One region of the Pseudomonas sp. PDM25 genome, then DNA from elsewhere that is predicted to be linked to it. Evidence: predicted binding sites of a transcription regulator. Region 1 holds the regulator's gene; each other region holds the start of a gene.
The links. Region 1 encodes FliA, which starts transcription of late flagellar genes. Its sites were predicted from a motif close to CTAAAGTTTNNNNNNNNNNNGCCGNTAA; they were not measured.
Positions count from the first base shown of each region.

Region 2: KW848_RS12970 (methyl-accepting chemotaxis protein) is a predicted target of FliA. The motif match lies at 5,512-5,539, and genes of this name have one in related genera.
Region 3: flgM (flagellar biosynthesis anti-sigma factor FlgM) is a predicted target of FliA. The motif match lies at 2,366-2,393, and genes of this name have one in related genera.
Region 4: KW848_RS02205 (methyl-accepting chemotaxis protein) is a predicted target of FliA. The motif match lies at 3,973-4,000, and genes of this name have one in related genera.

Region 1 is NZ_JAHUWL010000003.1:530,740-538,331, forward strand. Features, by position in the region: gene fleN (flagellar synthesis regulator FleN) at 89-919, shown strand; gene fliA (RNA polymerase sigma factor FliA) at 916-1,656, shown strand; gene KW848_RS07940 (chemotaxis response regulator CheY) at 1,824-2,195, shown strand; gene KW848_RS07945 (protein phosphatase CheZ) at 2,227-3,015, shown strand; gene KW848_RS07950 (chemotaxis protein CheA) at 3,030-5,276, shown strand; gene KW848_RS07955 (chemotaxis response regulator protein-glutamate methylesterase) at 5,326-6,456, shown strand; gene KW848_RS07960 (flagellar motor protein) at 6,456-7,196, shown strand; gene motD (flagellar motor protein MotD) at 7,212-7,592, shown strand, end outside.
Region 2 is NZ_JAHUWL010000006.1:141,543-149,134, reverse strand. Features, by position in the region: gene KW848_RS12995 (SDR family oxidoreductase) at 1-63, opposite strand, end outside; gene KW848_RS12990 (NADPH-dependent FMN reductase) at 194-763, opposite strand; gene KW848_RS12985 (LysR family transcriptional regulator) at 908-1,816, shown strand; gene KW848_RS12980 (helix-turn-helix domain-containing protein) at 1,873-2,817, opposite strand; gene KW848_RS12975 (SDR family NAD(P)-dependent oxidoreductase) at 3,033-3,797, shown strand; gene KW848_RS12970 (methyl-accepting chemotaxis protein) at 3,917-5,422, opposite strand; gene gabP (GABA permease) at 5,901-7,307, shown strand; gene KW848_RS12960 (GlxA family transcriptional regulator) at 7,419-7,592, shown strand, end outside.
Region 3 is NZ_JAHUWL010000030.1:9,810-17,401, forward strand. Features, by position in the region: gene KW848_RS30505 (MFS transporter) at 1-575, shown strand, start outside; gene KW848_RS30510 (flagellar brake protein) at 648-1,394, opposite strand; gene KW848_RS30515 (flagella synthesis protein FlgN) at 1,487-1,954, opposite strand; gene flgM (flagellar biosynthesis anti-sigma factor FlgM) at 2,003-2,329, opposite strand; gene flgA (flagellar basal body P-ring formation chaperone FlgA) at 2,498-3,259, opposite strand; gene KW848_RS30530 (chemotaxis protein CheV) at 3,342-4,274, shown strand; gene cheR (protein-glutamate O-methyltransferase CheR) at 4,321-5,148, shown strand; gene flgB (flagellar basal body rod protein FlgB) at 5,514-5,921, shown strand; gene flgC (flagellar basal body rod protein FlgC) at 5,925-6,368, shown strand; gene flgD (flagellar hook assembly protein FlgD) at 6,384-7,106, shown strand; gene flgE (flagellar hook protein FlgE) at 7,138-7,592, shown strand, end outside.
Region 4 is NZ_JAHUWL010000001.1:568,440-576,031, forward strand. Features, by position in the region: gene KW848_RS02175 (dienelactone hydrolase) at 1-395, opposite strand, end outside; gene KW848_RS02180 (FMN-dependent NADH-azoreductase) at 576-1,187, opposite strand; gene KW848_RS02185 (LysR substrate-binding domain-containing protein) at 1,317-2,225, shown strand; gene KW848_RS02190 (MmcQ/YjbR family DNA-binding protein) at 2,222-2,581, shown strand; gene KW848_RS02195 (DUF1294 domain-containing protein) at 2,578-3,006, opposite strand; gene KW848_RS02200 (undecaprenyl-diphosphate phosphatase) at 3,003-3,833, opposite strand; gene KW848_RS02205 (methyl-accepting chemotaxis protein) at 4,128-5,762, shown strand; gene pnuC (nicotinamide riboside transporter PnuC) at 6,025-6,588, shown strand; gene KW848_RS02215 (AAA family ATPase) at 6,585-7,109, shown strand; gene KW848_RS02220 (hypothetical protein) at 7,439-7,592, shown strand, end outside.

The DNA.
Region 1 (7,592 bases):
CATCGATGGTCTGCCATGCATTGTTCCGTTTGTGAACGCGCAGCCAGTAATGTGGCCTCCGTCTAAGTAAGACAAGGTAAAGAAATTCATGGGCAGCATGCATCCCGTACAGGTGATCGCGGTGACCGGCGGCAAAGGTGGCGTCGGGAAGACTAACGTGTCAGTGAACTTGTCCCTGGCTCTAGCTGAGCTCGGTCGGCGCGTCATGCTGTTGGACGCCGATCTGGGGCTGGCGAACGTCGACGTCCTGCTGGGACTGACACCCAAACGTACTTTGGCCGACGTGATCGAAGGCCGCTGCGAGCTGCGCGACGTACTGTTGCAAGGCCCTGGCGGCATCCGCATCGTCCCGGCCGCGTCCGGCACACAGAGCATGGTTCATTTGAGCCCGGCCCAACACGCCGGCCTGATCCAGGCGTTCAGCGATATCGGCGACAACCTCGACGTGCTGGTGATCGACACCGCGGCGGGCATTGGTGACTCGGTCGTCAGCTTCGTCCGCGCAGCGCAAGAAGTCTTGCTGGTGGTTTGCGATGAGCCGACTTCCATCACTGACGCCTACGCACTGATCAAACTGTTGAACCGCGATTACGGCATGAACCGCTTCCGCGTCCTGGCCAACATGGCCCAGAGCCCGCAGGAAGGTCGCAACCTGTTCGCCAAGTTGACCAAGGTCACGGATCGCTTCCTCGACGTCGCCTTACAATACGTCGGTGCTGTGCCTTACGACGAAAGCGTGCGCAAGGCTGTGCAGAAGCAGCGCGCCGTCTACGAAGCCTTCCCGCGGTCCAAGTGTTCACTGGCGTTCAAGGCCATTGCACAGAAGGTCGATACCTGGCCGCTGCCTGCCAACCCGCGTGGGCACCTGGAGTTTTTCGTCGAGCGCCTCGTGCAACAAACCGCAGGACCGGTGCTATGACAGCCAGTGGCTACAACCTCTACAAGAAGTCGGCACGTGACGCGCAGTACGAGCTGATCGAGCGTTACGCGCCACTGGTTAAACGCATTGCCTACCACTTGCTGGCGCGTCTGCCGGCCAGTGTCCAGGTTGAAGATCTGATCCAGGCCGGGATGATCGGCCTGCTTGAAGTGTCAACCAAATACGACGCCAGCAAAGGCGCGAGTTTCGAGACGTACGCGGGCATACGAATCCGCGGCGCGATGCTCGACGAAGTACGCAAAGGGGACTGGGCGCCACGTTCGGTCCACCGCAATACCCGGATGGTCAGCGACGCCATTCGCTCGATTGAAGCTAAAACCGGCCGTGACGCTAAAGATCACGAGGTTGCGGCCGAACTCCAATTGAGTCTCGACGATTATTACGGGATTTTGAACGACACCCTGGGCAGCCGGTTATTCAGTTTCGACGATCTGTTGCAGGACGGCGAACACGAAGGGCTGCACGAGGATGGCGCCAGTGCACATCTGGAGCCGTCACGCGATCTGGAAGATGAACGCTTCCAGGCGGCGCTGGCGGACGCGATTGCCAATTTGCCGGAGCGTGAGCGACTGGTGTTGGCGCTGTACTACGACGAAGAGTTGAACCTCAAGGAAATCGGTGAGGTCCTGGGGGTCAGCGAATCTCGGGTCAGCCAGTTACACAGCCAGTGCGCGGCCCGTTTGCGGGGGCGTTTGGGGGAGTGGCGAGCGCGCTGAAGGCAGTGTGGGGACACTGCGAACGCGACTGGTGGGGTGTTGAACCGTACCGGTCCCGATCTGTTGTGCTCCAGACAGTCATCGAGTGCTTTGCCGGATTGATTGAAATGGCGCGTCCAGGTGCTGGGCGCGTTTAAGACTGCTTGGAGGTCGAATTGGACAAGAACATGAAAATCCTCATCGTTGATGACTTCTCAACGATGCGGCGGATCATTAAAAACCTGTTGCGTGACCTTGGGTTCACCAACACGGTCGAGGCCGACGATGGCACTACTGCCATTCCGGTGCTCAACAGCGGCAGCATCGACTTTCTGGTAACAGACTGGAACATGCCTGGCATGACCGGTATCGACCTGCTGCGCCACGTGCGTGCCGATGAAAAGCTCAAGCACCTGCCGGTGCTGATGGTGACCGCTGAAGCCAAGCGCGAGCAGATCATCGAGGCAGCCCAGGCCGGTGTTAACGGCTATGTGGTCAAGCCCTTCACGGCCCAGGCGTTAAAAGAAAAAATCGAGAAGATTTTCGAACGCATCGGTTGATGTGCGAAGCCACTGCGCCACGGGGGGAGCTATGGAGCATTACGAGTCTTCACAGGGCGATTTCGAATCGACTCTGAAAAAACACGCGGTCGAACTGGTCGAAAGCCTTGAAAAAGGCAGGTTCGGCGACGCTGTGCAATTGATCCATGAGCTCAATCAGACCCGTGACCGTGGCCTGTATCAAGAGGTGGGCAAGCTCACTCGCGAGCTGCATAGCGCGATCGTCAATTTCCAGATTGACCCGAACATGCCGCAAGCCGAGGAAGTCTCGCAGATCACGGACGCCACCGAGCGTCTGGGTTATGTGGTCAAGCTGACCGAGGCTGCTGCCAACCGCACCATGGACCTGGTGGAAAACGCCACGCCGCTGGTCAACGGCCTGAGCAACGAAGCCCAGGCCTTGAGCACCGACTGGGGACGGTTCATGCGTCGCGAAGTCGGGGCTGAAGAGTTCCGCGAGCTGGCTCGGCGAGTCGACGGTTTCCTGACACGCAGCAGCGAAGACAATCGCGTTGTGTCGAGCAACCTCAACGACATTCTGCTCGCTCAGGATTACCAGGACCTCACCGGTCAGGTGATCAAGCGTGTGACCCAATTGGTCACCGAAGTTGAAAGCAACCTGCTCAAGCTCGTGCTTATGGCCAGTCAGGTGGACCGCTTTGCGGGCATCGAACATGACCGTGAAGCGATGCTGGCAGAAAAAGATCCGCAAAAACATCTCTCTCAGGGTGAAGGTCCGCAGATTCATGCCGATAAAAGAGAAGACGTTGTGTCCGGTCAGGACGATGTAGACGATTTGCTTTCCAGCCTTGGATTCTAGGAGCACCCCTACACATGAGCTTCGGCGCCGATGAAGAGATCCTTCAGGATTTCCTGGTTGAGGCCGGCGAGATTCTAGAGCAACTGTCCGAACAGCTGGTCGAGCTTGAAAGCCGACCTGATGATGCGGACTTGCTCAATGCAATTTTTCGCGGTTTTCACACTGTAAAAGGAGGCGCCGGCTTCCTCCAGCTCAACGAGCTGGTGGAGTGCTGTCACATCGCCGAGAACGTGTTCGACATCCTGCGCAAGGGTGAACGTCGCGTCGACTCGGAACTGATGGACGTGGTTCTCGAAGCGCTGGATGCGGTGAACGGCATGTTTACCGAAGTCCGCGAGCGCAGCCCGATCACGGCTGCCACGCCGGAATTGCTGGCGGCACTGGCCCGACTGGCCGAGCCGCAAACCGCCGATGAAACGGCACCGGTCGCCGACGTGGTGGAAGAACCTGCCGCCGAGAGCGAATCGGGTGACATCACCGATAACGAATTCGAACAACTGCTGGACTCGCTGAACGCCGTCAAGGCTCAGGCAGAAGCCCCGGCCGCTGTGCCAGCGCCGAGCAGCAATGCAGCGGCCAGCGACGAAATCACCGATGCCGAGTTCGAGTCGTTGCTCGATCAACTGCACGGTAAAGGCCAGTTCGCCGTCGATGCGGTAGCCCCGGCGCCAGCCACACCGGCTGCCCCGAAAGCGGCAGGCGACAGCTCCGATATCACCGACGACGAGTTCGAAGCACTGCTCGATCAGCTGCACGGCAAGGGCAACTTTGCCGTTGATGCGCTGGAATCGGCCATTGCTGCGGTCCCGGCCCCGGCTGCGCCCACCGCTAAAGCGGCTGGGGGCGATCTGATCTCCGATCACGAGTTCGAATCGCTGCTCGACGAATTGCACGGCAAAGGCAAGTTCACTGAAGTCGGTACCGCGTCGGGCGCCAGCGCTCCGGTTGCGGCGCCAGCGGCCAAGGCTGTTGCACCGAAACCCGTTGCCAAAGCGCCCGAGCCTAAAGCCGAAGCGCCGAAGCCTGCCGCTGCTGCCCCGGCTCCGGCCCGTGCCGCGTCCGCGCCGCCAGCGGAAAAACCGGCCAGCGAAGCCGAGACCACCGTGCGGGTCGATACCGCGCGTCTCGACGAAATCATGAACATGGTCGGCGAGTTGGTACTGGTGCGTAACCGCTTGGTCCGTCTGGGCCTCAACAGCGGCGACGAAGCCATGTCCAAGGCCGTGTCGAACCTCGACGTGGTCACGGCCGACCTGCAAACCGCGGTCATGAAGACCCGGATGCAACCGATCAAAAAGGTCTTCGGGCGCTTCCCGCGTCTGGTTCGCGACCTGGCTCGCCAGCTCAAGAAAGAGATCAACCTGGAACTGGTCGGCGAAGAAACCGACCTCGACAAGAACCTCGTCGAGGCCCTGGCCGACCCGCTGGTCCACTTGGTGCGCAACTCGGTCGACCACGGTATTGAAGAACCGGCCGAGCGTGAAGCGATGGGCAAGCCTCGCAGCGGCAAGGTGATCCTGTCCGCTGAACAGGAAGGCGACCACATCCTGCTGTCGATCTCCGATGACGGCAAGGGCATGGACGCCGACGTTCTGCGCGGCATTGCCGTGAAGAAAGGCTTGATGGACAAGGATGCAGCGGATCGCCTCAGCGAATCCGATTGCTTCAACCTGATCTTCGCGCCGGGCTTCTCGACCAAGACCGAAATTTCCGATGTCTCCGGACGCGGCGTGGGCATGGACGTGGTGAAAACCAAAATCGCCCAGCTCAACGGCACCATCAATATCTATTCGACCAAGGGCAAGGGCTCGAAGATCGTCATCAAGGTCCCGTTGACCCTGGCGATTATGCCGACGCTGATGGTCATGCTGGGCAACCAGGCGTTTGCGTTCCCGCTGGTGAACGTCAACGAGATCTTCCACCTCGACCTGTCGACCACCAACGTGGTGGATGGCCAGGAAGTGGTGATCGTGCGGGACAAGGCGCTGCCCTTGTTCTACCTCAAACGCTGGCTGGTCAGCTCCGCCGCTCACGAAGAGCAGCGCGAAGGCCATGTGGTGATCCTTTCGGTGGGCACTCAGCGGATCGGCTTCGTTGTCGATCAACTGGTGGGCCAGGAAGAAGTGGTCATCAAGCCATTGGGCAAAATGCTCCAGGGAACCCCGGGCATGTCAGGCGCCACCATCACCGGTGATGGCCGCATTGCGCTGATTCTCGATGTTCCGAGCATGCTCAAGCGTTACGCCGCACGGCGTATTTGATTCTGGTGGGGCGGGGCGACTGAGCCTCGCTCCCCCTAACGGAGTGTTTATGGCAGTTAAAGTCCTGGTGGTGGACGATTCGGGGTTTTTCCGCCGCCGCGTCTCGGAAATTCTTTCAGCGGATCCGAATATCCAGGTCGTCGGCACGGCGACCAACGGAAAAGAGGCGATTGATCAGGCGCTGGCCCTCAAGCCAGACGTGATCACCATGGACTACGAGATGCCGATGATGGATGGCATCACGGCAGTGCGGCACATCATGCAGCGCTGCCCGACCCCGGTGTTGATGTTCTCCTCGCTGACCCACGAAGGCGCTCGGGTAACCCTCGACGCGCTGGACGCTGGCGCAGTGGATTTCCTGCCGAAGAATTTCGAAGACATCTCCCGCAACCCGGAGAAGGTCAAGCAACTGCTGTGCGAGAAGATTCTCAGCATCTCGCGCAGTAACCGTCGCGCCAACACCTACAGCGCTCCGGCACCGGCCGCCGCACCTGCGCCGACGCCTGCACCTTCGAGCGTCAGCAGCTACGGCAGCAGCGCGCCTGCGCGTCCGGCACCGGCCCCGATTCCGGCGCGTGCCCACGCGCCAGCCTCGTCGTCGCCCGCGCCTAAACGCAAAGCCTACAAACTGGTCGCCATCGGTACGTCCACTGGCGGCCCGGTTGCCTTGCAACGGGTTCTGACCCAATTGCCGGCCAACTTCCCCGCACCGATCGTACTGATCCAGCACATGCCGGCTGCCTTTACCAAGGCCTTCGCCGAGCGTCTGGACAAGCTCTGCCGCATCAGCGTCAAGGAAGCCGAGGATGGCGACATCCTGCGTCCGGGCCTGGCGTTGCTGGCGCCGGGTGGCAAGCAAATGATGATCGACGGCCGTGGCGCGGTGAAAATCCTGCCGGGCGACGAACGTCTGAACTACAAGCCGTGCGTGGACATCACCTTCGGTTCCGCGGCCAAGTCTTACGGTGACAAAGTTCTGGCGGTCGTATTGACCGGCATGGGCGCCGATGGTCGCGAAGGCGCGCGTCTGCTCAAGCAGGGCGGCAGCGCAATCTGGGCTCAGGATGAAGCCAGCTGCGTGATCTACGGCATGCCGATGGCCATCGTCAAAGCCGAACTCGCCGATGCGGTGTACGGCCTGGACGATATTGGCAAGCATTTGGTCGAGGCTTGTATCTGATGGACGTTTTAAGCCTTATCGGGATCATCATGGCGTTTGTCGCCATCATTGGCGGCAACTACCTTGAAGGCGGTCACCTCGGTGCCCTGGCCAACGGCCCGGCAGCGTTGATCGTTCTCGGTGGGACCATCGGTGCGGCGCTGTTGCAGGCGCCGATGAGCGCGTTCAAGCGCGCCATGCAGATTCTGGCCTGGATCCTGTTTCCTCCGCGCATCGACCTCGCCGGCGGCGTCGATCGCGTCGTCAACTGGAGCCTGACCGCGCGCAAGGAAGGCTTGCTGGGTCTGGAAGGGGTGGCCGACGCCGAACCTGACAACTACTCGCGCAAAGGCCTGCAACTGTTGGTGGACGGTGCCGAGCCGGAAGCGATTCGCAGCATTCTGGAAGTGGATTTCTACACCCAGGAAAGCCGCGACATCGAAGCCGCCAAAGTCTTCGAAAGCATGGGCGGCTACGCGCCGACCATCGGCATCATCGGTGCGGTGATGGGCCTGATCCACGTGATGGGCAACCTGGCGGATCCCTCGCAACTGGGTAGCGGCATTGCCGTGGCCTTTGTCGCGACCATCTACGGCGTGGCCAGTGCCAACCTGGTGCTGCTGCCGATTGCCGCCAAACTCAAGTCCATCGCTTTGCGGCAGTCGCGTTATCGCGAAATGTTGTTGGAAGGCATTCTGTCGATCGCCGAAGGTGAAAACCCTCGCTCTATTGAGTTGAAGCTTCAGGGCTTCATGGATTGATGGGAGACATGGACCATGGCACGTCGTCGCCAACCTGAAGAACATGTAAACCATGAACGTTGGCTGGTTTCGTACGCTGACTTCATTACGTTGCTGTTCGCTTTCTTCGTGGTGATGTACTCGATCTCTTCGATCAACGAAGGCAAGTACAAGGTTATTTCCGAAGCGTTGATCGGGGTCTTTACCGACTCCGACCGTGCCCTCAAGCCGATCCCGATCGGTGAAGAGCGACCGAAGACCGTGACCCCGGCCAAGCCGCTGGTTAAAGACGCCGAGCAGGTCGACGCCGGTATCGCGGGTGCCAGCGATCCGCTCAAAAGCATCGCCGACGACATCAGCGCCGCGTTCGGCGACTTGATCAGCTCCAACCAGATGACCATTCGCGGCAACGAGCTG
Region 2 (7,592 bases), on a different contig from region 1:
AGCCTCACCGATACCGCTGCTTGCGCCGGTGATTGCGATGACTTTGTCTTTGATGTTCAACATGATCGGTTTCCTCTTCTGTTCGCCCAGGAAGCGGGTCTGGAAACAAGGTTAGGGACGGGCAACAAGTTTCTGTTAGTCGGATACTGCGTAACCTTTGCCCATTTCTGCGGCGGCGCTTTTGCACTGAGGCTTAGCTCACCCGTTCATAGGGCATCTGTTGTCGCGCAGCCTTCAGGGCTCTCGCCCACCAGTTCAGCTGTACCAGCATTCGAGCCATTGGAAGCCTGGCTTGATCAGGCTGACGTATACCCCCGGCCTCATCGATTAGCGCCCAAGGATTAGGGAAGGACACGAAATTGCAGATGGGTACCGCGTGTTGCTCGGCCAATACCTGGCGAAGCTGATCAATCGCGTAACGTCCACCCGACGCTCCGCCGTAGCCGATGAATGCCACCGGTTTTGCCTGCCAACGAATTGAAACTTGCTCAATGAATGCTTTCAGCTCGGAGTGATAAACATTGGCCCGTTCCGATGTAATGATCAGGAATGCATCAGCTTCGGCCAAATGGCGAAGACTTTCCTGTCGCTGTATAGCTGCCACATTGTCTGACTTGGCTATGAGGTTGGCAGGTTCTATAAACCAAGGCTCGAACTCAGCACGTTGCGCTAAAACATCAGAAACCCATTTCAGCAGTGCAGTGTTCAGTCCTTCTTCATCCTGAGCACCGTGAATCAGGACCAGTTTTATCTCGCTATTCATCTCACCCTCCAAACTTGGTATCCAAGTGGTGGCTCGTCATTTGCTGAATTTCACGTCCGCCTTTCAGGCTCTGGATTAGAGTATGAGTGGCAACGCGGCAGATATAGCCGGTTCTGGGGCATACAACTTGTGACTTGAATTCATATGAGACGGTTGGACATAAACTGCTTCGCTGAAATGAACGTGTTCGTCAGGGTCGTTGAAGATGGCGGCTACACGGCTGCCGCCAAGAACTGTGCGATGACCCCATCAGCGGTCAGCAAGCTTGTCTCAAGGCTGGAAAACCGCTTGGGAACGCGTTTGCTCAATCGCTCAACAAGGCGGCAGTTGCTCACGCCTGAAGGGGCCGCGTTCTATGAGCGCAGCCTGACTATCCTGGCGGCGCTCGATGAGGCCGAGCAGGAGGCAGCAGCCAGCTCCGCGCCTCAGGGAATAGTGCGGGTCAACTGCAACGTCGATATCGGGCGTTTGTATCTGCTGCCCCTATTGAAGACATTCTTGCAACACCACCCTGGAGTATCGGTGGAGGTTTTCCTCAGCGATGAAGTCGTCGACCTGATCAGCGCACGAGCTGACGTGGCCATCCGCAGCGGACCGCTCAAAAGCTCCAATCTGGTGGCCAGGCGATTGGGCGAGACGAGAGGTCTTATCGTGGCATCGCCGGCCTACCTTGCAGCACGCGGCATACCCAAAACTCCAGCCGATCTTGTAGATCACAACTGTCTGGGGGGCACCTTCAGCCCACCGATGATGGAGTGGAGCTTCGTCGGCGCAAACGGCCAGCTAACACCGGTGTCCGTTACCGGCAACGCACGGGCCAGTGACGGCAATGGAATACGAGAACTTGCAATCCTCGGCCTGGGCCTCGCGCGCGTAGGGTTTTGCCAGGTCGAGCACGATCTGGCGGACGGCCGCCTTCTCCCGGTTTTAGCGGACTTCATGCCCATCGCAAAGACTGAAGTGCATGCGGTTTACGTAGGGCAAGGAGGAAAGTTGCCCACACGCGTCAGAGCCTTCATGGACTTTCTGGCGGCGAACCTCAAGATCCACTAATCGCGCAGGGGCGATACTCGATTAGAGCGAGCGCCTCGCAGAAACTGTAGGGCATGTCACGCTTGGCGGTAGGCGCTGGGCGTGACACCCACCTCGCGACGAAAAACCTGGGAGAAATGGCTGGGACTGGCATAACCAACTTCCAATCCGACATCAATAATGCTGCGATTGGTCTCAAGCAGTAGATGCCGGGCGCGACTCATGCGCAGGCGGATGAAATACTGCGATGGTGACAGTCCCGTGGCACGCTTAAACATCCGGCTGAAGTGATACTCGCTCAAATCGGCGATTTGAGCCAAATGCGCAAGGCGGAAGTCATCGGCCAGGTGCTCGTTCATCGCATCGATGACGCGGCGCAGCTTGTACGCTTGTAGTACGTTGCTGCGCCGGGTAGTGGTGTGCGGATCGAGATAACGGCGTATCAGATGAACGGTCAGCGCCTGAGCCAGGCTGTGTATGAACAACAGGCTGGGATTACGCTCCTCGATCAGCTCGAAGCGCAGCTGATTAAGCATGAAATTTACCCGCTCATCCTGGGCACCGGAGATATCGAGGAAGTTCACCGCAACGGTGTGCTCGCCCAGAAGGTCACGGACAGCCTGGTCGATCAGTGGAAGGCCGAGATACAGATGCATCACTTCGAAGGTGTCGCACCCCATCGTCTGCCAACGCATCTCATAGGGCTCGCTTGTGTTGGTGAGAAAGAAGTCGCCAGCCTGCACATTGACGGCTTTCCATGCCCCATCGAGCGAGCGTTCCTCGACCCTGGCCGTTCCTGCCAGGACCAATACCAGCAGAGGCTCCACCACGGCGGGCACCAGTATCGGCTCGACGGTGCTGTGATGGCTGAACACCTGCACCATCACATCCTGCATCTGCGTGAGCAGCGGCAACACTTGCGGTGTGCCCGGCAGATGATGCGGCATCGATTCGGCCGTGATGCGCTGAGCATCGATCGGTTTCAGGACTTCATTTTCGGGCTGGGGCACAGGAGGCTCCATTGAAACACCCTCAGATGGGGGCTGGCATCAATAGAATACCGTAGCCTCGGCTTCCATCAGACGCTTTAACGTTGGCGCAAAACTCCGACAGCTTCGGCAAGCCTGCGAAAGCCCAACCCTCCCCATTGCGAGACAGTGAAGCCGTCGATAACGACGGCGCCTCACAGGCGCTGAGCCGCCGAATATCTCGTCGGCTTGCAAGGCAGGAGAGCACCATGACTGAGATCAATCACAGCATTCCCAACGAAGTCGAAGGCAAGGTCGCGCTGGTCACCGGCGCCGCCAGTGGCATCGGCAAGGCTATCGCATTGTTGCTGCACGCGCGTGGCGCCAAGGTCATTGCTGAAGACCGCAATCCCTGCGTCGAAGAACTCGCCCGCCCCGGGTTAGTGCCACTGGTGGCCGATATCACCGAAGACGGCGTCGCCGAGCGCGCAGTCGGTTTGGCCGTCGAGAAGTTCGGTCGGCTGGACATACTGGTCAACAACGCCGGGATCATCATCAATAAGTTAGTCATCGACATGACCCGCGCAGACTGGGAGCGCATCCAGGCGGTCAACGTAACCGCGGCCTTCCTGCATTGCCGCGAAGCGGTCAAGGCGATGATGCCCAACAAATCGGGAGCTATCGTCAACATAGCCTCTTACGCATCCTATTTCGCATTCCCAACCATTGCCGCTTACACCGCTTCCAAAGGGGCATTGGCCCAGTTGACCCGCACGCTGGCGCTCGAGGCGATTGAGCATGGCATTCGAGTCAATGCTATCGGCGTCGGCGACGTGGTGACCAACATCCTCAACGACGTGGTTGACGACGGCCCTGGCTTTTTGGCCCAGCACGGTGAAGCAGCCCCCATTGGTCGTGCCGCGCAGCCCGAGGAAATCGCCGAAGTTGTGGCATTTCTCGCCTCGGACCGCGCGAGCTTCATCGTCGGCTCCGTGGTCATGGCCGACGGCGGCATGACCGTCACCGCCGGTTGATCAACTGACCCGGCATTTAGCGTTTTGAGCGCCTTGCCAAAACTTATTGGAAAGTAGTTGATCAGGCGCCTGAACTGTAAAGCCCGCAGGAGCGGGCTTTTTTTAAGAAAGTTGATGGGTTATCGGTTAAATCGCTCGACCAATGAATACTGGGTTTGAGCGGTCTGGGTTAATTCCTTGCTCAGCTCCGCCGAATGCCTGGCTTGTTCAGATGTTTGGTCCGCCAGATTAGCAATGGTCGTGATATTGCGACTGATTTCCTCGGCCACGGCGGTTTGCTCTTCGGTCGCAGCGGCAATCTGGGTCGTCATGTCTGTGATGTTCGCGACGGCCTCACTGATACCGACTAATGCCTTGTCTGCCTCAAGCACCCACGCCACGCCTTCTTCGGCCTGTCGCTGTCCGTTTTCCATGGTTTTAACCGCGTTGCTGGATGAGACCTGCAACTTGGAAATCAGGTTATGGATTTGGATCGTGGACTGAGTCGTGCGCTGGGCCAGCTGACGCACTTCATCAGCGACGACCGCGAAGCCTCGACCCATGTCGCCCGCGCGCGCGGCTTCGATGGCTGCGTTCAGCGCGAGCAGGTTAGTCTGATCGGCAATGCCTTTGATGACATCCACCACCGTCCCGATTTCATGGCTGTCCTTGGCTAACTGCGCCACTGTCAGCCCTGTCTCGCCCACCACGACGGAGAGGCGCTGAATGGCTTCTCGAGTGTCTCGGGCCACCTCGCGTCCACGTCCGGTCAGCACATTGGCTTCTTGAGTGGCGTCGGCAGTACGCTGGACGTGGCTGGCGACTTCCTGGGTGGTGGCCGCCATTTGATTGACTGCGGCCGACACCTGCTCGGTCTCGACCCGTTGGCGGTCCAGTCCACGAGAGCTATCGGCGGCGAGGCCATCGGATCTCCCCGCCAGACTGGTCAGTTGCTCTGCCGTGTCTTGCAGCCGAGTGAGGCAGGTCTTGAGCCGAGACGCCTGACTGACAAATGCCGTTTCAAGGCGTGCCTGAGGACCGCGTTCATCGCTGTACATTTTGGCCAGCAACGAGTCGGAGGTTGAGGCCTCAGCCATTTCCAATAGATGCAGCGCCCCTCGGTTTTGTCTGCGGGACACAAGCAACCCGATGGGAATCGATACCCCGACGGCCAAAATGAAAGCCTCAGGCGCGCTGAGGAACATGCCGCCCAGCGTCCCCACCAATCCGATCGTCACAACAGGCAACCAGGCGAGTAGGGCGGGTTGCCATTGATCGCTGCCGGGGACGGCTGATTTTCCAAGAGTGATGCGTTTATAGAGAGCTTCGGCGCGGCGGATCTGCTCGGCCGTCGGCTTGACCCTGACCGATTCATAGCCAACGACCTCACGACCTTCGAAAATCGGCGTGACGTAGGCGTTGACCCAGTAGTGGTCGCCGTTTTTGGAGCGGTTCTTGACGATGCCCATCCACGGCTTGCCTTGCTTCAGCGCGCCCCACATATGGGCAAAGATGGCGGAGGGTACGTCGGGGTGACGAACGATGTTTTGAGGCGCGCCGATCAGGTCGGACTTGTTGAAACCGCTGATATCAACAAAGGCGTCATTGCAGTACGTGATGACACCTCGTGCATCCGTTGTCGAGATGAGTTTTTGTTGAGGTCCAAGGGCAACCTCGCGCTGCGTAACCGGTTGGTTGTTTCTCATCTGTATTGCTCCTATGCCCTAATCTAGAGGCATCGGCAGCAATGAGTGAAAGATTAAGAAGTAATTCCCAAAGGACAGGTTGTACGTCGGAAAAGAAGATGTGGGGCCTTAAAGTCTACTTCCGGCGGTCAATTTATCGGTTGGATGAGGGATCTCTTCTTGAAGGCCAGAGACCCTACGCACTGATGCATGTCGAAATCAGACTCGCACGTGGCGCGCTCAGGCTACTTGCGTGGATGAGTGGGCGCGTAAGGTGGCGTGTCATTTCATGTCAGTGTGCAGTTGCGTTGACTGATGGGGAATGCTCCAAAGCGCTGAGGTTCGCCGCTTTCGATAAGGGGCAACAGGAAGAAATGATGATCGCCTGACCCTCAGTCAGCACGCGCTAACGTCGATCACCAGAGAACAAAAAAAAACAATGAATAGCCTGAACTCCAAAGATTCGAACGGTCAGTTGGCACAGGGTTTCAAGCCGCGACACGTCACCATGCTTTCCATCGCGGGGATTATCGGCGCAGGCTTGTTTGTTGGGTCGGGACATGCCATCGCTGCTGCCGGTCCGGCGGTATTGCTGGCTTATCTGTGCTCCGGCCTGTTGGTCGTATTGGTCATGCGCATGCTGGGCGAAATGGCAGTGGCCAACCCGGACACCGGTTCTTTCTCAACCTATGCCGATCAGGCGATCGGGCGTTGGGCCGGCTTCACCATCGGCTGGCTCTATTGGTGGTTCTGGGTGCTGGTGATACCCATCGAGGCGCTCGCAGCCGGGCATGTCATGAATCAATGGTTCCCGCAGATCGACACCTGGTTGTTTGCCTTGCTGTCGATCATCCTGTTGGTCGTGACCAACCTGTTCAGCGTGTCCAAATACGGCGAGTTCGAATTCTGGTTTGCGATGGCCAAGGTCGTGGCGATCATCGGCTTTATCGGTCTTGGTTTTGCGGTGTTGATGGGTTGGATTCCCGAGCGGGAAGCCAGCGGGTTGAGTCGACTCATGGAGGAACATGGCGGGTTTGCGCCCAATGGCTTGTCAGCGGTCGTAGGTGCTTTCATCACCATCATGTTCAGCTTCATCGGTACAGAAGCGGTAACCATTGCTGCCGCCGAATCCAGCAATCCTGCGCAGAACATTGCCAAAGCCACACGTTCGGTGATCTGGCGCATTGGGGTGTTCTACCTGCTGTCCATTTTCGTGGTCATTTCCGTGGTGCCCTGGAATGATCCATTGCTGGCGTCGGTGGGCTCGTACCAGCGAGCGCTGGAACTGATGAACATTCCCCACGCCAAGTTACTGGTGGATGTGGTGGTATTGATTGCCGTGGCCAGTTGCATGAACTCGTCGATCTATATTTCCTCGCGCATGCTGTTCTCGCTGGGCAAGCGCGGTGATGCACCGGAGCCGCTGAAGGTGACGTCGTCGGCGGGCGTGCCGAGAGCTGCGGTGATCGCCAGCACCATACTGGGTGCCGGCGTGACTTTGTTCAGCTATTTCATGCCTGCCGGACTGTTCCAGTTTCTGCTCGCCAGTTCCGGCGCCATCGCCTTGCTGGTGTACCTGGTTATCGCCGTGTCGCAATTGCGCATGCGCAAGATTCTGCGTCGGCAGAACGTCACGTTAACCTTCAAGATGTGGCTGTTTCCCTGGCTCACCTGGTTGGTCATCGTGTTCATCTGCGCTGCGTTGGCGGTGATGATGGTGACCCCCGAGCACCGTATGGAGGTTTCTTCGACCATCGGCCTGGCGCTGGTGATTTCCTTTATCGGCCTTGTGACTACGCGTCACCATGGTCAGCCGCAGCGGGCGGTGTCGGCGGAAAGTGCATAGCAGCCATCCAGCGTAAACCTGCTGGCGACCTCATCAGTGCTCGAGCAGTGGCGAGGCGGCAAAAGCCGCCTGCGCCACGGGCCACTACCGTCACTGCGAGAATAATCTTCGATGGCATACGACACCTCCAAGGCCGCTCCTCCTCAAACTATCGGTTTCTTGCTGCTGGACCAATTCACGTTGATCTCGCTGGCGTCTGCAGTAGAGCCTCTACGCATGGCCAATCAGTTGACCGGTCAAGAGCTCTATCGTTGGCATACCTTGAGTTTGGGGGGAGAGCAGGTC
Region 3 (7,592 bases), on a different contig from region 1:
GTTTTGCGCTGGTCCTGGCGCTTACCGCGTTGCCGCTGGCAATCATGCAACAGGTACCGCTGGAGATTTTGTTTATCACCGGGTTCTGCTGTTCGCTGGTGATGTTCTGCCTGTATCCGTTGGCGGTGGCATTCTCCAACGACCACGTCGAGGGCGATCGCCGGGTGTCCCTGACGGCGATGCTGTTGGTGACCTACGGTGTCGGCGCCAGTATCGGGCCGCTGGTGGCCGGGGTGCTGATGAAGCTGTTCGGCAGCCACATGCTCTATGCCTTCTTCAGTTTCTTCGCGTTGGTACTGGTGTGGCGGATTCGCCCGAAAGCGGTGACCAACCTGCATGTGGTGGACGATGCACCGCTGCATCACGTCGCCATGCCGGACAGTATGTCGAGTTCGCCACTGGTGGCTTGCCTTGACCCGCGGGTCGATGAGCAAGTTGTCCAGGAGCAGATGCAGAACCCGATCAACCCTGAGCCGGACCCGGAACCTGAACCTGAATCAGGGCCCGAAACCGATCCGACACCCGAAGACCCTGATGCACCTCGCGAGCAAAGTTTTACCGAGGCCAGGCCATAACGCATAAAAACAACGCATAAAAAAACGGGCAGTCACCGCAAGGGACTGCCCGTTTTCTATTGAAGCGTCTTATTACATGTCGTCTTTGTCGAAGCGCCGCGCTTCGCGCTGAAGCTGATAGACGAACCGCTCGACCTGCCGCTGCACCAGCCCGCTCATGTTGTGAAAGCGTACGCCGGCGAAGGTGGTGGAGATCCTTTCTTCGAAGTGCAGGTAACGCAGCTCGACCGGTGCCGTCATGTTGCCAAAGGGCAGGGCGGCGATGAAGCGGTCATACACCTGGCCCAGTTGCAGGCTGGCGGTGATGTCGCCTTCGAAGCGCAACTTGCAGCCGGTGGCGGAGATGTCCAAGAGCTTGCCGCTGATCGGCGACTTGAGCTTTTCACCGCCCAGATCGACGTTGACCAGTTGTGCCAGCTTCAATGCTGCGCGGAATGCATTGCGACGCTGGTGGTAAACCACCTGGGCGGGCAGGGCGCCACGGTAGCAGCGACCGCCAGCGGATTCGTCGATGGTCAACGGGCCGTTGCTTTCCCAGGCAATACGCACGCCGTCGTGAAAGCCTTCGACCTTGAACGGTTCGCCGGCGAGCAGGAAGCGTTCACCATCGCGGGGAATCATTTCGTCCAGGGCCATCATGTTGCTGTCACGGTCAATGTCCACCAGATAACTCTGGAAGCGCTGGCTGCGCTCATGGAACGTGATGATCAGCGGGTCATGGCTGTCTTGCAGCTGGCGCAGGGTGCCGGAGATCTCCAACGGCGTGGTGAGCACCTTGGGTGGCTGCGGAGCATCTTCCGCGCTTAAGGCATTGAACACGGTTCATCCATCTCCAGGCAAAATATGACTACGGCTGGCCAGCATATTGCCAGCATGTTGCGCGTCTTGATAGTGCGCGCTTTTCGGCAGGCTCAAGCCTGACTGAGCGGGCGTGGCTTCGCAAGCATGGAGGTTGATCCGCGCGCATCGTAGAGCGCTGGCGGCTCGCCGCCGTTGAGGATTTTCAACTGATTGGCCGTCGCGGCCTGTTGCACCAGAATCGACTGGCCATTCTTGACGTTGATCGCCTGGCACTGAGCCAGAAGATCGGTCAATACGTCGCTCTGCTCCAATAGCTGATCACCAATGCTCGAATGGCTGGCAAGTTGCTCCAGGCCATTGTGATTGGTCGGCAGGTTGAGGCTGGCGAGGATTTCACTGCGCTTGCGGCCATGCTGATCGAGCAAAATGATCAATGCCTGTTTCTGCGCCAGAATCTCTTCGAGCAGTGGCATGTCACGACCGTGCAAGGCGAGGGACTCGGTTTGCAGTAACTCCAGCAAGTGCTGTGCCGGAGCAAAATCGTCGGTGATCAGTTGCAGTAAATTAGTGTCGTGCATGGCTGGCCTTGGGTTTTAAGCGTCCAAAAGCCTGGCGCAGGCCTTGGCCTAGCGCTGGGCTTCGAAGTTGAGCAGTTTGCTGGCTACACGGTTGCTGTCGACTTTGTAGCTGCCATCGGCAATCGCTGCTTTCAACTCGGCCACGCGGGCGTTGTCGACGGCAGGCTGATCGCGCAGCTTGTCAGTGACCTTCTGCAACTGTTGAGCCTCATCGCTGAGATGTACCGATTCCCCGCTTTTGACGGTACTGGCCTGTTCGGCCGGGGTATTCAGCGGTGCGGGCTTGCCGGCTTCGGCGGTTTCCTTCGCGGTGCTGGTACGTGTACTGCCGGTAAGTGACGAGGAACTGTTTAAACGACTGAAATCGATAACCATGACAAAAAACCTCTGGGTATTTGGACGCTTGCCATGTTTTCGGCCATACCCGGAAAAACTTTAGGCCCAATTATCAATGAGCTTGCGCGCGTCAACGCTTGCCCTGCATAGGGCACAGTCTAGGGAACAGTCGAGTGGCGCGCCACATCTTCACAAACAGAGAGTTCTCTACATCGCTACTTCCACTTGGCCGGGCGCGATGACTTGCGCCTTGATGACCCGCTGGGAGTTGAGGTTTTTCACCCGGATCTGTTCGCGCAAGCCGCCGTTGGACAGCGCTTCACCCGGCATGCGTACGCTCAGCGTTCCACTGCGGGCGGTAATCACCACCTGGTCGCCCTTGCTGATGACTTCTGCCTGTTCCATGTGCACCTGGGTCATGACCTGATCGGCGACCATTGGTCGGGTAAGTTTCTGCCCGATCGCCTGGTCGACGGAAGTCAGGTAACCCTGGCTGATCAGGCTGATGTCACGCTCGCGCAGGGTCACATCCTGGGGCTCGACGATACCGGCGCGTCGCAGCGGGCGGGTGGTGGTGACAATGTCGCGAAACAGGCGCACTTGAGCGGGTACGAAGACCGTCCAGGGCGAAGCGCCCTCGCAGCGAACCTTGACCGTAACCCGGCCCAGGGGCGTGGCGGGGCTCTCCAGGGACGCTGTCAATTCCTTGTCGCACATGGGCATGCGCAGCCGCGGATCGAGCTGCTTGACCTCGATTTCGTAGCGGCCTTCCGTTTGACTGGTGGCCAGATAGTCTTCTACGGTGAATTCAAGAAAGCCCTGGGTGACGCCGATAAGCATGTCAGGCAAGGTAACCGCGTCAGCAAGGGCAGGGCAGCCAGCGTTGAACAGGCAGACGGCCGACACCGCGCAAAGCAATTTGCGGGCGTTTGATGTCAGGCGTCGGAAAAATGTCGTTTCTGTGTTCATAAGAGTTAAAAAGCAAGCGCCGTGCCGTTTAGTGATGAATGCGCGTCGCAACACACTTAAGCGTTGGTGTAGGAGTCTGTGCATGGCTGGTGTAATGGATGCGGTAAACCAGCGCACGCAACTGGTAGGGCAGAATCGCCTTGAGCTGTTGTTGTTCCGTCTCGACGGCCAGCAGCTGTATGGGATCAACGTGTTCAAGGTTCGGGAGGTGCTGCAATGCCCCAAACTGACGCTGATGCCAAAATCCAGTCCTGTCGTGTGCGGTGTGGCAAATATTCGGGGGGCGACCATTCCGATTCTTGATCTGGCGATGGCGACCGGCTCCGGTGCGCTGAAAGATCAAAGCAATCCCTTCGTGATCATCACGGAGTACAACACCAAGACCCAGGGTTTCCTGGTGCGGTCAGTGGAACGCATCGTCAACATGAATTGGGAGGAGATTCATCCGCCACCCAAGGGCACGGGACGCGATCATTACCTGACGGCTGTGACTCGGGTCGACAATCAGTTAGTCGAAATCATCGACGTCGAGAAAGTGCTGGCAGAAGTGGCGCCGACACCGGAAGCGATTTCCGTCGGCGTGGTGGATGTAGAAACCCAGCACAAGGCGCTCTCTTTGCGAGTACTGACGGTCGATGACTCGTCGGTGGCGCGCAAGCAGGTGACCCGTTGCCTGCAGACGGTCGGTGTCGAAGTGGTGGCGTTGAACGACGGTCGGCAAGCGCTGGATTACCTGCGCAAGCTGGTCGACGAGGGCAAGAAGCCGGAAGAAGAGTTCCTGATGATGATTTCCGACATCGAGATGCCGGAGATGGACGGGTACACCCTCACGGCCGAGATCCGCAACGACCCGCGCATGCAAAAGCTTCACATCATCCTGCATACTTCGTTGTCGGGTGTATTCAATCAGGCGATGGTCAAGAAGGTCGGTGCCGATGACTTCCTTGCCAAATTCCGTCCTGATGACCTGGCATCCCGGGTAGTCAGCCGGATCAAAGCAGCAGACATCAGCTAGGGGCCTTTTGCCCCTAACGATTAATACGATTTAAGAGGCGGTATCTTTGTCTACGGGTAATTTGGATTTCGAACAGTTCCGGGTCTTCCTGGAAAAAGCCTGTGGCATTTTGCTCGGTGAAAACAAGCAATACCTGGTCTCGAGCCGTCTCAACAAACTGATGGAACAGCAAGGCATCAAGTCCCTGGGTGAGCTGGTCCAGCGCATCCAGACCCAGCCGCGCAGCGGTTTGCGCGAGATGGTGGTGGATGCCATGACCACTAACGAAACCCTGTGGTTTCGTGACACCTATCCGTTTGAAGTCTTGAAGAACAAGGTGCTGCCCGCAGCGATCAAGGCCGCCCCTGGCCAGCGTCTGCGGATCTGGTCGGCGGCCTGTTCGTCGGGTCAGGAACCGTATTCGCTGTCGATGTCGATCGATGAGTTCGAGCGCGTGAACATGGGCCAGTTGAAGATGGGCGTGCAGATCGTTGCCACCGATCTGTCCGGCACCATGCTGACCAACTGCAAGACCGGCGAATACGACAGCCTGGCCATCGGCCGTGGCCTGTCGCCCGAGCGCCTTCAACGTTACTTCGACCCAAAAGGGCCGGGACGCTGGGCCATCAAGGCACCGATCAAGAGCCGGGTGGAGTTTCGCTCGTTCAACCTGCTGGACAGCTACGCGGCGCTGGGCAAGTTTGACATCGTGTTCTGCCGCAACGTGCTGATCTACTTCTCCGCCGAGGTGAAGAAGGACATCCTGTTGCGCATTCACAGCACGTTGAAGCCGGGCGGTTATCTGTTCCTCGGTGCTTCCGAGGCGCTGAACGGTTTGCCGGATCATTACCAGATGGTCCAGTGCAGCCCGGGGATCATTTACCAGGCGAAGTGATTCGTTGGCGTCATCAAAAAACGGGAGTCCTCAGGGGCTCCCGTTTTTTTTGCCTGATGATTTTCCCGGCACCACCACGATCCAATGTGGGAGCGGGCTTGCTCGCGAAGGCGTCGTGTCAGTCGACATCAGCTTTGACTGGCACACCGCTTTCGCGAGCAAGCCCGCTCCCACAGGGTCAGGTGGTGTTCTTTCTACCGTGATAAGCGGCAGAAAAGCGGCAGGCGGCGGAAATCGGTTGCCGCTTTTCTGGCATTGCCACATTGCCACTGCCCGCAAAGCCCCGGTTTATGGGCTTTTTTGAATTGGCACGACGCTTGCTTTGTCCCTGTTACGAAAAATCAGGTCACCCGAAGGTTTCCGACATGAGCATCAGCTTCGATAAAGCGCTCGGTATCCACGAACAAGCCCTGGGCTTCCGCGCCCAGCGTGCCGAAGTCCTGGCCAACAACATCGCCAACGCCGACACCCCGAACTACAAGGCTCGGGATCTGGACTTCTCCAAAGTGCTCGCCGCACAGAACGAGAAGACCAAGAGCGGATCTTTCGCCTTGAACATGACCAACAGCCGTCATATCGAAGCCGAAGGTCTGGGCAATGGCGACGAGTCGTTGATGTATCGCACGCCGATGCAACCGTCGATCGACCAGAACACCGTGGACGCACAGCTGGAACAGTCGAACTACGCGGAAAACGCGGTCAACTTCCAGGCCAGCTTCACCCTGCTCAACAGCAAATTCAAAGGGCTGGTATCAGCCCTTCGTGGAGAGTAAGTCATGTCTCTAGCCAGTGTTTTCAACATTGCCGGTAGCGGCATGAGTGCTCAGACCACTCGCCTGAACACCGTCGCCAGTAACATCGCCAACGCCGAGACCGTCTCGTCGAGCATCGACCAGACCTACCGTGCACGGCACCCGGTATTCGCCACCATGTTCCAGGGCGGGCAGAGCGGCGGCAGCGATTCGCTGTTCCAGAACCAGGACGCCGCCGGTCAAGGCGTGCAAGTGCTGGGCGTGGTCGAAGACCAGAGCAACCTTGAGGCGCGCTACGAGCCGAACCATCCGGCGGCCGACGCCAAGGGCTACGTCTACTACCCGAACGTCAACGTGGTGGAAGAAATGGCTGACATGATTTCCGCGAGCCGTTCGTTCCAGACCAACGCCGAAATGATGAACACCGCCAAAACCATGATGCAGAAGGTCCTGACCCTCGGTCAGTGATAAGGGGCGACTCAGATGAGTGTTACTGATACCACCAGTAGTTTGAGCCTCAAGGACATCCTGGCCAACTCCTCGATCAAGACCAGCGCCAGTGCCGACGGCCTGGCGTCGGCGACGAACAGCGCCACCGGCAAAAAAGCCCTGGGCAAGGACGCGTTCCTGCAGTTGCTGGTAACGCAACTGAAAAACCAGAACCCGCTGGAGCCGCAAGACAACGGTGCGTTCGTCGCCCAGTTGGCGCAGTTCAGTAGCCTGGAAGGCATCACCACGCTCAACGACACCGTCAGCGGCCTGGCGAGCAATTACAACTCGTCCCAGGCATTGCAGGCGTCGTCGCTGGTCGGGCGTTCGGTCATTGCACCAGGCGGATCGGCGGTGGTCGATACCTCCAAGAGTTTCACCGGCACCGTTGCCGTACCGGCGTCGGTGGACCCGGTCACGGTCAAGATCACCGATGCCGATGGCAAAGTTGTCCGCACCATCGGCCTGGGCAGCCAGAACGCCGGTACTTCCAGCTTCATCTGGGACGGCAAAAACGATGCAGGCGAAGTGGCCAAGGCGGGTACCTATACCTTCGGCGCTACGGCGACCTACGACGGCAAGGCGACCTCGCTGGTGACGTACCTGCCGGCAACGGTCAACAGCGTGACCATCAGCCAGACCGGCGGTGAGTTGATGCTCAACCTGGCCGGGCTCGGCAGCATCGCCCTGTCCAAAGTACAAACTATTGGTATGTAGAGCCGACTAACACGGCACAAAGGAGTGGATTATGTCTTTCAATATCGGCCTTAGCGGTCTCTATGCAGCCAACAAACAACTGGACGTGACCGGCAACAACATCGCCAACGTCGCGACCACCGGTTTCAAATCGTCCCGTGCGGAATTCGAAGACGTTTACTCGGCCACCAAGCTGGGTTCGGGCAGCAAAACCATCGGTAACGGTGTGCGCCTGGCCAACGTTTCCCAGCAGTTCACCCAGGGTGACATCAACAACACCGGCAACGTACTGGACATGGGCATCAACGGTTCCGGCTTCTTCGTGCTGAGCGAGAACGGGTCGATGTCCTACACCCGTTCCGGAACGTTCAAGGTCGACAAGGACGGTTACGTCACCAATAGCGATGGCTCTGCGCGTCTGCAGGGTTATGGCGTGGATGCCAATGGCAAGATCCTCAACGGCGTTTTGACTGACCTGCGTATCGATACTTCGAACCTGGCGCCAAA
Region 4 (7,592 bases), on a different contig from region 1:
CTCAACGTACCAAGGCGGCTATGGTCTTTGGAGTTGTCACCGGGATGGATCACCGCCACCACCACAAACCCTTTGCGTGCCAGCGACGTGGCGAGGTCGTGCAAGGCCAGCGGGGTTCCGATGTTGCCGTGGGACAGCATCAGCATCGGGAAACGACCGATGGCAACTCGGGTGTCTTCGCCCGCTTCGACCGTGTAGCCCTCGAGGATGCTGGAGTGTTCCTTCTCGCTGGAGGGGTAGAAGGCGATGGCGCGCATCGGCTGCAAATCCAGAGGGTCAAGAAAACTCATCTCATGGAAGCCGACGCTCCAGTGAGGATGCGGCGCAGGCGCGGCGTGCACTGAGTTCAGGCTGCTGAGCAGGCAAATCAGTAAAATTGCACAAAGACGCACCATGGGATGCCCCACCTTGTTACTGGACCGGAGACGGTAACCCTCGATTGCATAACCCGGGCCACTATTTAATGAAATTCCGAAATAGCCAGAAACAAAAAACTCCGTATCTGACACTTGCGTGATCAGAATACAGAGTTTTTTGGGTATTGCCCGAGCTGTTTGATTTTCTTTACACACACCTTACGCGGCGGCGAACAACTGCTCGCTGATTTGCGTGTGAGCGTCGCTCATGGCTTTGGTGCGGACTTCGTCACCATAGGCAAGGCCATGGGCGCGGACGAACTCGATGTCGGTGATACCGATGAAGCCGAACAGCACCTTCAAGTACTCTTCGTGAGCAACGCCAGTCGCCTGACCCGCATGCAGACCGCCGGAAGTCGAAACGATGACGACTTTCTTGCCACCGCACAGGCCTTCAGGACCGGCTTCGGTGTAACGGAAGGTCTGACCGGCAACGGCGATGCGGTCGATCCAGGCCTTGAGTTGGGTCGGGATGGTGAAGTTGTACATCGGAGCTGCAATCACCACGGCATCGGCGGCGAGGAATTCGGCCAGGGTGGTGGCACTCAGCTCGGCTTCGTGTTGCTGCGCGGCGTTGCGCAGTTCAGCGGTGGTGCCGGCGGCAACCAGGGTCGTGGCGGAGAAATGGCTGATGGCATCGGCGGCCAGGTCGCGGTAGGTCACCACGGCCGTCGGCTCGGCGGTTTGCCAGGCTTTAACGACTTCGCTACTCAGCTGACGGGAAGCCGAGTTGTCACCAAGAATGCTCGAATCGATATGCAGCAGTTTCATGTGGGATCTCCAGGTGAGGATCGCCACGAGGCGATCTGATGGGGAGAATCCTACAGACGAAACTAATAGCTGATTAGTCGGCAACAATGCGATAGTTCGTCCCACTGATAGAACAATCGAGCGTCCACCATGCAAGACCTCAATGATCTCTACTACTTCGCCAAGGTGGTTGAAGCCGATGGCTTTGCCGCAGCCGGGCGTTTGCTCGGAATTCCCAAGTCGCGGTTGTCGCGGCGCATTGCCGAACTGGAAGAACGCCTTGGCGCGCGCCTGCTGCAACGCACCACCCGACAACTGAAGCTGACCGCCGTGGGTGAACGTTACTTGCGGCACTGTCAGGCAATGCTGCTGGAAGCCGAGATGGCCGATGAAGCCGTCGCCAGCATGTCGAGTGAACCTCGCGGGCGTTTGCGGGTGTCTTGCCCCGTCGGGCTGGCCCACGAAATTCTGCCGACAGTGATCAGCGATTTCCTTGAGAAATATCCTCATGTTCAACTGGAGGTCATGTTGCTCAACCGCCGCGTCGACCTGGTGACCGAGGGCGTCGATGTGGCGCTGCGGGTGCGTGAGTTGGGCGATGAGGATCCGCTGTTGGTCACCCGACGTTTGCGCCAGGCGCAGATGGCGATGGTCGCCAGCCCCGGATTTTTGCACGGCCGTGAAATCAACCACCCCGAAGACTTGAAAAACCTGCCCGTGCTCGGCGCCCTGGAAGCCGATCGCCTGGTGCATATCCGCATGCTCGACCAACAGGGCAAAAGCTGCGATCTCACCCTCGAGGCGCGATTGGGCATCGATGACTTTATCGTGCGCAAGGCCTGCACCCTCGCCGGCCAGGGTTTTACCATGCTGCCGATGATGTATTGCGAGCAGGAACTGGAAAACGGCACGCTGGTGCAGCTGCTGCCCGACTGGTCGTTGCCTGGCGGCTGGCTGCAAGCGGTCTACCCTCATCGGCGCGGGGTGATGCCGGCCGTACGCGCCTGGCTCGACCATTTGATCGAATCATTCAATGCCTGCGGGGACCGACTGATATGAAGGCTGGACGTATGAGCGAAGAGGATGTCGCGCAATTCTGTCTCGCGCTGCCGGGTGCGCGGGAAGACTACAAGTGGGGTGGCGTGCGGGTGTTTTCGATTGCCGGGAACAAGATGTTCGCCTTGCAGAATCTGCGGGGCGAATCCCTGGCCTTCAAGGTCGACAAGGACGTGTTTCTCGGTCATTGCGACCGCCCGGGAATCCGCCCGGCGCCGTATCTGGCGCGAGCTCAGTGGATCATCATGGAAACGCCCTACCCGTTGGGCCCTGAAGAGCTGCAAGGCTTGTTGCAGCGTTCCCATCAATTGGTGGTGAGCAAGTTGCCCAAGCGCACCCAGGTCGGACTGCTGCTTTAAAGCAGCGCGAACAGATGGGCGCCGAGAAACAGCTGGTCGATCCAGAACACCTGATGCATCAGCACGATGATCCAGAACACCAACTGAAACGAGAGCTTGCGCGTCTTGTGCCGAAACAGCTGCTGGGCCAGTAAGGCGCCCGGCCAGCCTCCGGCGAGTTCCACCGCATGCAACACGTTCTCCGGTGTGCGCCAATGGTCGGCGCGCGCCTTGCGCTTGTCGCTCCAGTACAGCAAGAACGCCAGCAGGCTGACGACCCCGTACGCAGCCAGGGGAATCACCGAAACCCCACGCAGCCACAACGACATCGAGCCAAACAACGGCAGCGCGCACAGGAGCGCAAACACCAACAGTTTCAGCTGGAGATTGCGAACCTCTCCTGCGGGCTTGCGTCCGGGGTTGTTGCGCGCACTGGCGTCATTCATGGCTTGACCGCAGTCCAGTCAACCCAGCCGAACTGCCAGGTGGCCAGGATGACCAGGCCGAACGCGATGCGATACCAGGCAAACGCCGCATAGCTATGGCTGCCGATGAACACGAGCAAGGCTCTGACGGCAATCATCGCGAAGATGAACGCCGTGACGAAGCCGATGGCGAACACCGGAAAATCCGACGGGACGAACAGGTGGCGGTATTTGAAGCCCGAGTAAACCGCCGCAGCGACCATGGTCGGCATCGCCAGAAAGAACGAGAACTCGGTAGCGGTCTTGCGCGACAGCCCGAACAACAAGCCACCAATGATCGTCGAGCCGGAGCGTGAGGTCCCGGGAATCATCGCCAGGCACTGGGCGAAGCCGACTTTCAGGGCGTCTTTCCACGTGATCTCATCAACGGTTTCGGCATGCACTTCATGCTGACGCTTTTCGGCCCACAACATGATGATCCCGCCCACAACCAACGCCGTCGCAACGGTGATCGGGTTGAACAGGTACTCGTGGATCAAATTGGAAAAAATCACCCCCAATACCACGGCCGGCATGAAAGCAATCAACAGGTTTGCAGTAAAGCGGCGAGCGCCGGGCTGCGTTGGCAAACCGGTCACCACATCGATGATCTTGCGGCGGAACTCCCACACCACCGCCAGAATCGCCCCCAGCTGAATAATAATGTTGAAAGCGATGGCCCGCTCGCCACCGAAGTTGAGCAGGTCAGCCACGATGATCTGGTGGCCGGTACTGGAAATCGGCAAAAACTCCGTCAGTCCTTCTACAACCCCAAGAATCAATGCCGAAAAGGCAGTCCAAAGATCCATCAATCCCCCAAGAAGCAATGCGCCACGGCATGCCCCGTTAATATTTTTTCAGAACGTTGACTGCGGTCAGCGTCGCTGCTGCGCCGCGCGCATAGAATCCAGACGAAACCATAAAAATTCCGTGAAAAATCGACTGGGATTCAGGTTTTTCCATGCGGGGCCGAAATCCTATCAGACAAGTCTGATTAACGCTGCCGCGTTATTGGACTTGGGTCGGATATGACTGATTGGCAAAGTGTGGTTGGATGCTGGCGATCATTTATTACAAGAAAAAGAAACCGGAGTGACAGCGTTATGAACAGCTTGCGCAGTATGTCGATCAGCCGACGTTTGTGGCTCATCTTGATCGTGGCCGTCCTGATGCTATTGACGTTGGGCGTCTTGATGCTCAAGCAGATTCACGATGACCTGTACCACGCCAAGGCTCAGAAAACCCAGCATGTGGTGCAAACCGCCAGCGGCATTCTGACCTATTACCACGACCTCGAAACTGCCGGCACCCTCACCCGCGACGCCGCACAGAAGCAGGCACTGAGCGCCGTTCGCGGCCTGCGCTATGACCAGAATGACTACTTCTGGATCAATGACCTGACGCCGGTGATGATCATGCACCCGGCCAACCCGAAACTCGATGGCCAGAACCTCTCGGCGATCCGCGACCCCGACGGTTTTGCCCTGTTTAACGAAATGGTCGCCGTCGCCAAGACCAAGGGTGCCGGCACCGTCGACTATCGCTGGCCGAAACCGGGCGCCAGCGCGCCGGTAGAGAAAACCTCCTACATCAAACTCTTCGAGCCCTGGGGTTGGGTGATCGGTTCGGGCGTGTACATCGATGACATGCAGGCCGAGTTCTATGGCCAGGTGTGGAAGGCCTCGTTCGTGGGGCTGGTGATTGCCCTGATCATGGTGCTGCTGGTCATCCTGATTGCCCGCAGCATCGTGCGTCCACTGCAGGAAACCGTGAATGCCATGGCCAACATCGCCAGCGGCGAAAGCGACTTGACCCACAGCCTCGATACCCATGGCCAGGATGAAGTCACGGAACTGGCACGCCACTTCAACGCCTTCACCGCCAAGCTGAGATTGGTGATCAAAGAACTGCAAGTATCCGCCAGTGCCCTGGGCCAGTCGTCCAGTGAACTGGGCAACGACGCCGCCCAGGCCCAGCAACGCAGTCAGCAACAATCCCAGCAAATGGAACTGGTGGCCACAGCAATCAATGAAGTGACGTATGGCGTGCACGACGTCGCGAAAAACGCCGAGCACGCCGCCAGCGAAATGCGCGATGCCGAGTCTCAGGCGCAGCAAGGTCAGGTCAACATCGATGGCAGCCTGCAACAGATCGACAAGCTGTCCTCCACCATCGATCAAGCGGTGGAAGTCATTCGTACTCTGGCCGCCGAAAGCACGCAGATCGGCAGCGTTCTCGAAGTCATCCGTTCCATCGCCGAGCAAACCAACCTGCTGGCCCTCAACGCGGCCATCGAAGCCGCCCGGGCCGGCGAGCAAGGTCGCGGTTTTGCGGTGGTGGCCGATGAAGTGCGATTGCTGGCCCAGCGCACCCAGAAGTCCACGGCCGAGATCCAGTCGATGATCGAACGCCTGCAAAGCCACTCCGAAGCAGCGGTCAAAGTGATCGGCGACAGCAGCCGTGCATCGCAGTTGACCATCGAGCAGGCCGGCCTGGCCGGCGCAAGCCTGAATGCCATTGCCCAGGCGCTGCGCAACCTCAACGGGTTGAACGCCTCCATCGCCAGCGCGACCTTGCAACAGGCGCATGTGGTCGAGGACATCAACCAGAACGTCACCCAGGCCGCCGGTTTGTCCCACAGCACGGCGCTGGCGGCTGAACAGTCGAGCGTGGCCAGCGTTCACCTGAAGGAATTGAGTGAGCAGTTGAACGGGCTGCTCAAGCAGTTCCGGGTGTAACGACAGTCCCTGTAGCAGCTGCCGAGCCCGTGGCGAGGGGATTTAGCGAAACGTCGCACCGCCCCGTTCGGCGGCGAAGCCGTCGTAATCCATTGGACGCGGTGTGGCTGGAAAAACAGGGGCCGCTTCGCAGCCCAACGGGGATAAATCCCCTCGCCACGGGCTCGGCAGCTGCTACACAGTGTGTGTGTGTACGCCGGTTCTACTTGGCAGCGCCTGCCGTTACAATCCGCACCCTCTTCGATTTTCCCAAGGTACCTCCATGTCCGGGCTTGAACTGTTTGCCGCTGCCCTCGGTGTCATTGCCGTCTGGTTGACGGTCAAACAGAACCCCTGGTGCTGGCCGATCGGTCTGGTCATGGTGCTGCTTTATAGCTGGATCTTTTTTGAGGTGAAGCTCTACTCGGACATGCTCCTGCAGGTGATCTACGCCGCATTGCAGCTCTATGGCTGGTGGCAGTGGACACATGCGGGTGACGCACACCAAGGTCGGCAGGTCAGCCTGCTCGACGGTAAATCGGTTGCTATCGGTCTGATCATTGGCGCGGTCGGCAGTCTGTTGCTGGGCGCTGCAATGGCGAACTGGACCGATGCCGCACAACCCTGGCTCGATGCGGCACTCACTGGCTTCAGCCTGGTGGCGCAGTTATGGATGGCGCAAAAACGCGTTCAATGCTGGCCGCTGTGGTTCACCCTGGATGTGATCTTCGTCGGGCTGTTTATCTACAAAGGTCTGTACCTGACCGCCGGGCTCTACGCGCTGTTCGCCCTGATTGCCGTGCAAGGCTGGCGAGAATGGCGGGCCGATCCGGCGTTGCGTACATGAAGGTGCTGGTGCTGGCAGGGCCGGAATCCAGCGGCAAAAGCTGGCTTTCGAGTGAGATTCACGCCAATTTTGGCGGCATATTGGTCGGTGAGTACGTTAGGCACTTCATCGAAAGCGAAGCCCGCGAAACCTGCTACGATGACATTGCATCAATAGCACATGGCCAGCTGAGATGGGAGGACGAGGCACGCGCCCGGCAGCCGCATTTGCTGATTCTCGACACTCACTTGCTGAGTAACATCCTCTGGAGCCAGACCTTGTTTGGCGCTTGTCCGACATGGATCGAGCAAGCATTGCTGGCACGGCACTACGACCTGCATTTGCTGCTGAGCCCTGAAACCGTGGCCTGGCATGACGACGGGCAACGTTGCCAACCGCAACTGGCAGAACGCCAGGTGTTTTTCCAGGCCAGCCGCCAATGGCTTGACCTGCACCACCGGCCTTGCCAGGTGCTGCAAGGTGATTGGCAACAACGCAAGGACGCGGCATTCGAGGCTGTGACGCACTTGCTCACGACCTGACAGCCCCCCGCGCCCTGCCGAAAATGTCCACTCCTGATACATCTACCCCTGCGCAAACCCGCGAGCTAAAGCGGCTCAAGCACTCCTGCAAGAAAATGTTAAGCCTCTGATACAACCTGCCTTCAGCGCCCTTAGCGAGCAATACCGCCACCCTCGACGGCGTTTTTGCGTGGCCCTGTCTCAGTGGCGTTACACAATTTTTTGACTACCTCGACAATTAAATCCAACCACCTGTTTTCAAAAGAAAAACAAAAACCGGCACACCTTCTGCTCTCTTCCTCGCAACGCTGATAAGGGCCAGCGCTCCACTCACAGAAGGAATTGCCGCCGTGGGGAAACCTGATAACAACTTTTTTAGCCTCCTGCTGATCGGATGTGCACTGGGCTCGATTGTCTGCATGCCGGTACAGGCTGACAACGGCATCATTATTATCAAACGGGATGTTCAGCCGCGCATGGCAACGCGTGCGCCAGTGATGCCCG